Regions from separate parts of the Mesorhizobium sp. 2RAF21 genome, predicted to be linked through region 4. Evidence: predicted binding sites of a transcription regulator. Region 4 holds the regulator's gene; each other region holds the start of a gene.
The links. Region 4 encodes PhoB, which activates phosphate uptake and scavenging genes when phosphate is short. Its sites were predicted from a motif close to TGTCATNNANCTGTCAT; they were not measured.

Region 1: the regulator PhoB is predicted to act here: its motif matches at 1,133-1,149, upstream of ppk2 (polyphosphate kinase 2).
Region 2: the regulator PhoB is predicted to act here: its motif matches at 1,386-1,402, upstream of AB4136_RS18205 (LTA synthase family protein).
Region 3: the regulator PhoB is predicted to act here: its motif matches at 1,182-1,198, upstream of AB4136_RS05865 (putative 2-aminoethylphosphonate ABC transporter substrate-binding protein).

Annotation. Positions count from the first base shown of each region.
Region 1 is NZ_JBFRGM010000004.1:349,585-351,786, forward strand. Features, by position in the region: gene AB4136_RS09065 (glycosyl transferase family 90) at 108-1,079, shown strand; gene ppk2 (polyphosphate kinase 2) at 1,197-2,117, shown strand; gene AB4136_RS09075 (alpha/beta hydrolase) at 2,124-2,202, opposite strand, start outside.
Region 2 is NZ_JBFRGM010000010.1:206,948-209,149, reverse strand. Features, by position in the region: gene fabG (3-oxoacyl-[acyl-carrier-protein] reductase) at 1-191, opposite strand, end outside; gene fabD (ACP S-malonyltransferase) at 244-1,185, opposite strand; gene AB4136_RS18205 (LTA synthase family protein) at 1,459-2,202, shown strand, end outside.
Region 3 is NZ_JBFRGM010000003.1:140,547-142,748, forward strand. Features, by position in the region: gene AB4136_RS05860 (TIGR03364 family FAD-dependent oxidoreductase) at 1-1,109, shown strand, start outside; gene AB4136_RS05865 (putative 2-aminoethylphosphonate ABC transporter substrate-binding protein) at 1,370-2,202, shown strand, end outside.
Region 4 is NZ_JBFRGM010000013.1:73,209-75,410, reverse strand. Features, by position in the region: gene phoU (phosphate signaling complex protein PhoU) at 1-588, shown strand, start outside; gene phoB (phosphate regulon transcriptional regulator PhoB) at 607-1,296, shown strand; gene AB4136_RS21610 (ROK family protein) at 1,299-2,202, opposite strand, start outside.

The DNA of each region.
Region 1 (2,202 bases), on a different contig from region 4:
CTTAATAATGTTTCGTCACATTCTTTGATTGTTTTTCGCCGAGATTATCTGGTGCAACGGTGGTCCCGGCGATAAAAACCGGTGCGGCCGCTTGCATTGGAATATCGATGGGTAATCTTCGTCGTCGGGCAGGGAAAGTCTTCTACTATGCTCGTAATATTGTTCGCGACAGTGCGCCGCCAGCGCTGTTTCGCCGCCGGCTCGACAAGTGGCTGGCGCGAGCGGTTCGCTCCGGACCTTCGATCGTCGAGCGGCTGAACTACTACAACAAGCTGCAAGACCGTTTCACACCGAGCGCGGCTGCGGTATCGGTGGCAACGTTGCCGTTCCGCCCGACGATGTACTATTACGACCTCAAGGAATTCGCGCGTTACTTCGATGGCGCGCTGCGGCTGGATGTCGAATATGGCGACGTGCGTGGCCTGCCGCCGGTGCCTACCATCGTCAAGAACCGGCCGGTCGGCGCCGACAACGCCAATGCCGTCCTGTTCAAGCTGGACAAGCTCCGCCATTTCCAGATGCCGGCGGACCCGCTGCGGTTCGCGGACAAGCAGCCCCGGGTCGTGTGGCGGGGCGATCTCAACAACCCGATCCGCCTGACCTTCCTGGACGCCGCCCAGGGGCTGCCCTTCTGCGATGTAGGCTCGCCGGCCACCCACGCGCCGGAGCGCCACCGCAGGCCGTTCATGAGCGTCGAGGAGCAGAAGCGCTACCGCTACATCGTCTCGCTCGAAGGCTATGACGTGGCGACGAACCTGAAATGGATTATGAGTTCGAATTCGCTGTGCCTGATGCTGAAGCCGACGAACGAGATCTGGTTCTGCGAGGGGCATCTGAAGCCCGACGTCCATTATGTCGAGCTCGCGCCGGATTTTTCGGACCTTTCCGACAAGATCGCTTTCTTCGAGCGTCATCCCGAACAGGCCGAACGCATCATTGGCAATGCCCAGGCCTATTGCCGCCAGTTCCAGAACGGACCGACCGAGACGGCGCTGTCCTTCCTCGTGCTCTACAAATATTTCGTGCTGAGCGGCCAGATCGAGCCCGACGACAAGATCTGGCGCTTCATATCCGCTTGAGGCGGTGAATACGGGGCTTCTTCCTCAGAACGACTTCGTTGCTCCGAATACCCTGAAATAAAACCGTCATTGCGGGCGGATATTGGTCGGCTCACGGCGCCAACGCGGAGCGACATGATGACCGAACTGGAACGCAATTCTCCCGCAACAGACTGGCTTGAGGCGGAACTCGCCGACACGCTCGACGAAGACTATGAGCTGGAGCTGTCGGAACCGGCGCTTTCGGAGGAAATCGCCAAGATCTACAAGCGGTCGCACCCGCCATCCGTCGACCGCATGACCTATTTCCGCGAACTGCTCAGGCTGCAGTCGGAACTGATCAAGCTGCAATCCTGGGTCGCCCACACCAAGGCGAAGGTGGTGGTGTTGTTCGAGGGGCGCGATTCCGCCGGCAAGGGCGGCGTCATCAAGCGCATCACCCAGCGTCTCAACCCGCGCATCTGCCGCGTGGTGGCGCTGCCGGCGCCGACCGAGCGCGAGCGCTCGCAATGGTATTTCCAGCGCTACGTGCCGCATCTGCCGGCCGGTGGCGAGATCGTGCTGTTCGACCGCTCCTGGTACAACCGCTCCGGCGTCGAGCGGGTGATGGGTTTCGCCACGCCCGGGCAGGTCGAGGAATTCTTCCACGATGTGCCGGAGTTCGAGCGCATGCTGGTGCGTTCCGGCATCACGCTGATCAAATACTGGTTCTCGATCACCGACGAGGAGCAGCAGATGCGCTTCCTCATGCGCATCCACGATCCGATGAAGCAGTGGAAGCTGTCGCCGATGGACCTGCAGTCGCGCGTGCGCTGGGAGCAGTACACCAAGGCCAAGGAAGAGATGCTGCTGCGCACCAACATCAAGGAAGCGCCGTGGTTCATCGTCGAAGGCAACGACAAGAAGCGGGCACGCCTCAACTGCATCGACCATCTTCTGCAGCAGGTGCCCTACGAGGCCGTGCCACACGACGACATCACGCTGCCGGAGCGCGTCTTCAACCCGCAATATGAGCGCGCGGTGCTGCCGCCGGAACTGCACGTGCCGCAGAAATACTGATCGGGATCAGCCGGCCGGGCGCTGGGAGACGAAATAGGCCTTCAGCGCGTCGATCTTCTCAGCCGTCCAGCCGGGCGGCTGGGAA
Region 2 (2,202 bases), on a different contig from region 4:
CGGTCGGACAAGTTTGCCGGAAAGATCTTCACCCGGTCACCCAATTCGGCGGCGAGTGCCTCCAATTTCTCGACGCGCGTGCCGTGCAGGCCGACAACCGCGCCCTGCTTATGCAGCAGGCGCGCAATGGCCTCGCCAATGCCACCTGTGGCTCCGGTGACGAGCGCCTTGCGGCCAGTCAGATCGAACATGTTTCGTCCCCTCTCAAGCGCACCCTTAATATGGGTGGGGTCATCAGGCTTTCTAAGCTAGCGCCGCGAGCGCGGCATCGATATCGGCCGGAGTTCCAACGGAAACGGTCGCGATATCGCGATTGATGCGCCGCGCCAGACCGGACAATACCTTGCCGGCACCAACTTCATAAAGCGTGGTCACGCCATTGGCGCCGAACCATTCGACCGTTTCGCGCCAGCGCACCCGGCCGGTGACCTGCTCGACCAGACGGGCGGCGATCGTATCCGGGTCCGTCGTCGGCGACACCGAGACGTTGGAGACAACGGGAACGACCGGGGCGTTCTTTGCCACTCCCGCCAGCGCCACGCGCATGGCTTCGGCGGCAGGTGCCATCAACGCGGAATGGAAAGGAGCCGACACCTGGAGCATCAGCGCGCGCTTGGCGCCCTTTTCCGTGCAAAGCCTGGCCGCCAGTTCCACTGCCGCCTTGGCGCCGGAAATCACCAGCTGGCCGCCGCCATTGTCGTTCGCCACCTGGCATACCGATCCTTTTGCAGCCTCGGCACAGGCAGCTTCGACATCGGGCTGTTCAAGGCCGATGATGGCAGCCATGGCGCCCTCGCCCACCGGAACGGCCGACTGCATCGCGTTGCCGCGAATGCGCAGCAGGCGGGCGGCATCGGCTACAGAGACAAAGCCAGCGGCGGCGAGTGCGGAATATTCGCCCAGCGAATGACCCGCGACATAGGCGACCTTATCTTTCAGCGAAAAGCCACGGGCTTCCAGCGCGCGCACGGCAGCAAGCGATACGGCCATCAGGGCCGGCTGGGCATTGGCCGTCAAAGTCAGTGTCTCCTCGGGTCCTTCCCAGATCAGGGAGGACAGTTTTTCACCGAGGGCCTCATCGACCTCTTCGAAGACGCGCCGGGCTTCGGGGAATGCATCGGCAAGGTCCTTGCCCATGCCGACCGCCTGGCTGCCCTGCCCCGGAAAGGTGAATGCCACCGCCATAGAGAGCTCCAACTGGTTAATCACGCCTGCCTGTGCGCAAGCCCAGCCCACAAGTCAAGAGCCCAGCGTGCCCGCCGGGCGAGACACGCGGAGCGGCGCCAGCCAGTTTTGCAGCGATCAATCATGATAAAAACCGAACACGATTCGTTTGCTGGCTCTTCTAAATTTTGCCACAGGCGCTAGCTTTCCGTGACATTTGAATGACAGTTTGATGACGCATTCATAATGCAGGTGGGGATCTACGAATTGGCGAAAGGTTTGTCGGGGAGCGGTATGACTGCGCCGAAGCATAAGTATGACAGCGCCTTCCCCGGCTTCGAGCCGGGAGAAGAAAGGCGTGCCATGCGGTATTGCCTGGTCACCCTGGTGGCGTCGGCCGTGCTGGTTTTCGCCATTGAGCTCATCTTCCGCGGCGACATCGTCAGCACACTCGGCTTCTTCGTGCAGCCATTCAAGCCCGGCTGGACGACGGTCGTTCTGTTCACCCTCATCCTCATCGGCCTCGATGCCCTGCTTGGACGCAATTACCAGGGCGTGATGATCTTCGCGCCGGTGACGCTGGCGCTCGCTTTCATCGGCCACCAGAAATCGCGCTATCTCGGCGATCCGCTCTATCCCACGGACTTTCTTTACGCGCGGCAGATTGTGGAACTGATGCCGCTCCTGGTGCGCGAACGCCCTTGGACAGGCGTTGCGCTCGGCGCAGGCATCCTGGCGACGATTGCCTTGCTCATCGCATTGTGGCTCGGCTGGCGCCGCCGCACCTCGACATTGCGCTACAAGGCCCGTCTCGCCCGCCTCACCGTGGCTATTCCCCTGTTGGCGTTCTTCGTTTCGATCATGGACTACGCCGCTTTCTCGTGGACGCGCGATCGTCTGCAGATCATCCCGATGATGTGGGACCAGAAGGAAAACTACAATTCGAACGGCTTCGCGCTGGCCTTCGCACTCAACGTGCCTATGGCCCATGTCGTGGCTCCCCTGGGCTATTCAGACAAGGCAATCGAGACGATCGCC
Region 3 (2,202 bases), on a different contig from region 4:
TTGACTTGGCGGTGGTTGGGGCGGGGATCGTAGGCCTCGCCCATGCGCTTGCCGCGGCACGGCGTGGCCTCAGTGTGGTGGTCATCGACAGGGATGCCCAAGCCAACGGCGCCTCGATCCGCAACTTCGGGCTGGTTGTGGTCAGCGGGCAGGAGCCCGGCATTTCACGCGCGCGCGCTGAACGAACTCGTGCCATCTGGCTCGATCTTGCCGGCGAGGCCGGCCTCGACGTCCTGCATCGCGGCAAGCTGGTCGTCGCCCGCCGGGCCGAGGCGCTTTCCGTGCTGGAGGCCTTCGCGGCAACAGCGGACGGTGCCGAATGCGAGCTTCTGACGCCGGCGGACGTCATCGCCCGGCTGCCTGCCTTGCGTGGCGCGGAGATCGCCGGCGGCCTTTACAGCCCGCATGAATTGCGCGTGGAGTCGCGCGATGTGTTGCCAAAACTGACCGCGTTCCTGGCCGGGCAACTCGGTGTCGAATTCCGCTTCGGCGTAGCCGTGACCGCGATCGAGCCCGGCGCGGTGGTGACAAGTGCCGGACTTGTTCACGCTGCCAGGGTGGTGGTGTGTCCCGGTGACGATCTGATCAGCCTCTATCCGGAGCGCATCGGGCAATATGGCGTGCGCCGCTGCAAGCTGCAGATGCTGCGCCTGGCCAATCCCGGCTTCCAGCTCGGCGCGGCTCTGGTCTCCGATCTCAGCCTGTTGCGTTATGAAGGCTATGCGGCGCTGCCGGAGGCGGCAGCCCTCCGGCGCCGGCTGGAAAACGAGCAGGCCGGGGAGCTCGCCAACGGCGTCCATCTGATCGTCACCCAGAGCGCCGATGGCTCGCTGGTCATCGGCGATTCCCATCACTATGGCGCCACGCCCGACCCCTTCGGGTCGGAAGAGGTCGACCGGTTGATCCTCCGCGAATTCGCCAGGCTGCTTCCGCAGGTGCAGCCGGCGGTGACCGCACGCTGGACCGGAACCTACTCTTCCGCCAGCCACGCGGCGTTTCGCGATGCGCCGCATGAGGATGTCAGGCTGGTGATGGTTACCAGCGGCACCGGCGCCAGTACGGGCTTTGCCCTTGGCGAGGAGACCGTCGCCGAGCTCTTCGGCTTCTGATCGATTTTCAAGCGGTCTTTGAGCCGAAAAAAGCAGGAACGGCAGCCGGTTTCGACGTGCTCACGGCCGTCCATGACAACCCTGTGACAAACATCAGTCCAGCCTATTGTTTCATAGAATAAATAGATTTCACTTATCGTAATCCCTTCATCTAGAGTGGCTCATGGACGTCGTGTGCCGGCATTCTCTGGGCCGGCACAGCCGCAGGATCGGCGTCCCAATGCATCGAAGAATGTGCCACCAGACGGGGAATCCAAGCCATGAAATCTCGTATTGCATCCGTGCTTGCAGCGCTTGCTGCGACCTTTGCCGCCTCGACGGCGATCGCCGAAACCAATCTGACGGTCTATACCGCGATCGAGGCCGTCGACCTCGATCGCTACAAGGCGACTTTCGAAAAGGCCTATCCGGACATCAAGATCAATTGGGTGCGTGACTCCACCGGCGTCATGACCGCCAAGCTGCTTGCCGAGAAGGACAATCCGCAGGCCGACGTCGTCTGGGGGCTGGCGGCAACGTCGCTGCTGTTGCTGAAAAGCGAAGGCATGCTGGAAGCCTATGCGCCTGCCGGCGTCGACAAACTCGACAAGCGCTTCGTCGACAACAGCAATCCACCGTCGTGGACAGGCATGGACGCCTATGTCGCCGCCATCTGCTTCAACACCCTCGAGGCGAAGAAGCTCGGCATTGCCGCGCCGAAAAGCTGGAAGGATCTGACCAAGCCCGAATACAAGGGCCATGTCGTGATGCCGAACCCGAATTCCTCGGGCACCGGTTTCCTCGACGTCTCGGCCTGGCTGCAGATGTTCGGCGAGAAGGACGCCTGGGCCTTCATGGACGGCCTGCACCAGAACATTTCCGCTTACACGCATTCAGGGTCCAAGCCGTGCAAGATGGCCGGCGCCGGCGAGACAGCTATCGGCGTTTCGTTTGAGTTCCCGGGCGCGAAGGCCAAATCCGCGGGCGCGCCGCTCGACATCATCTTCCCGGAAGAAGGTTCAGGCTGGGAGGCTGAAGCCACTGCCATCGTCGCGGGCACTGCCAAGCTCGACGCGGCCAAGAAACTGGTCGACTTCTCGGTCTCGAAAGAGGC
Region 4 (2,202 bases):
TCGGACAATGGATTGGCGCAGCGCGTCGTGTCCGACGATGCCATCATGGATGCGCGCCAACGCGAACTGGACAACCGTGCGATCACGCTGATCGCCAAGCGGCAGCCGATGGCGCAGGACCTTCGTGCCGTCATCGGCGCCATCCGCATGGCGGGCGATTTCGAACGCATCGGCGACCTTGCCAAGAACATCGCCAAGCGGGTTGGCGCGGTCGGGCAGAGCGGGACGCCGCGCGAATTTTCGCATTCCATCGATGCCATGGCGCAGCTCGTACTCGTCCAGGTCGACGGGGTGATCGAGAAATATGCGGCGGCTGATCCGCAGGGGCTTGCTCAGCTGAGGGCCGACGATGAACGGATCGACGTAAAATACACTTCCGTCTTCCGCGAATTGCTGACCTACATGATGGAAGATCCGCGCAACATCACGCCGTGTACGCATTTGCTGTTCTGCGCCAAGAATCTGGAACGCATCGGCGATCACGTCACCAATATCGCCGAAAATGCCTACTACGTGCTGACGGGCGAGCAGTTGCCGCCCAATCGGCCGAAGTTCGACGAGACGGCCGCAGCCGTCCCGGCCGCGTAGCAAAAGGACGACGGCAAGATGATCGCGCCGCGTGTCATGGTGGTGGAGGACGAGGAGCCGTTGGGCGTTCTCCTCCGCTACAATCTGGAATCCGAGGGCTACCAGGTCGAGGTGGTGGCGAGAGGCGACGAGGCGGAAATCCGGCTCCAAGAGAATGTTCCAGATCTTCTGGTGCTCGATTGGATGGTTCCGGCCGTATCCGGTATCGAATTGTGTCGTCGGCTCAGGATGCGCCCCGAAACCGAACGTCTGCCGATCATCATGCTGACGGCGCGAGGCGAGGAAAGCGACCGTGTGCGTGGGCTTTCCACGGGAGCGGACGATTATCTGGTCAAGCCGTTCTCGATGCCGGAGTTCATGGCGCGGGTGAAGGCGTTGCTGCGCCGGGCCAAGCCTGAGGTGCTATCCTCGGTGCTCAAGGTGGGCGACATCGTGCTCGACCGCGAGTCGCACCGGGTTTACCGCAAGAAGAGTGAAATCCGGCTCGGGCCGACGGAATTCCGCCTGCTGGAATTCATGATGCGCCATCCCGGTCGCGTTTTCTCGCGCAGCCAGTTGCTCGACAATGTGTGGGGCGAGACCATCTACATCGACGAACGCACGGTGGATGTGCATGTCGGGCGGCTGCGCAAGGCGGTCAACAACGGTCGCATGCCGGATGTCATCCGCACCATCCGCGGATCCGGTTACGCTATCCGCGAGGACTGAGCCTAGCCTTCGCCGCCTTGTGGCGGCGGGGGCATGGTTGCCATCGGACCGCCCAGTGCGAAGATTTCCTGGTCGATGAAGGTCAGTGCGCGCATGGCGCACCCTTCCCGGATCAGCATTTGCTCGTTCGGCTCCGTGTCGAAGGAAATCGAAGCGGAATGCTGGCCGCCGGCGGTCTGGGCAATCGCTTCCCGCAGTGCCGGCTCGATCAGGTCGAAGGCCGTCGCGCCGATACCGACGAACGTCACCGGGGCGGGGTCGATGACGGCAAACAGGGACCCCAGACCGTAGCCCAGCGCCTCACCGGCGCATCGATAGGCGTCGCGTTCGGGGCCTGCTGTCATGCGTGCCTTATCAGCTAGCGCCTGCATCTCGTTATCAGGGATGTCGGCAGCCGGTTCCGCGTTTTCGTCGATGCCATTGGCGCTTCGCCAGATCGCATAGTTACCGGCATAGGCCTCGACGCAGCCGTGCCGGCCGCAGCGGCACAGCGCGCCTTTCGGGCGATGGATCATGTGGCCGAACTCGCCGCCGGACGAATGTGTGCCGATGAACAATTCGCCGTTGAGCACGATACCCATGCCGATACCGTGCGAGAGCAGGACGGCGATGAAGTCGTCACGATAACGGTCGGTACCGCGCCAGCGCAACGCAACGGCCATCATGTTGCAGTCGTTCTCGACGATGACAGGAATGCCGAACGCCTCTTCGAGGATATCTGCGAACGGAATATTGCCGTGAGGCGTTATTGGCGTCCAAAGCATGGCACGCGCATGGGAATCGGCAGTGCCCTGGACAGCGAAGGCAATACGCAGCACGCGTCGCCCAATCGTGGTTTCGTCTTCGAGGCGCTGCCGCACGATCGTGACACATTCCTCGATCAGGGCTTCCCGCGGCAGGGTCAGG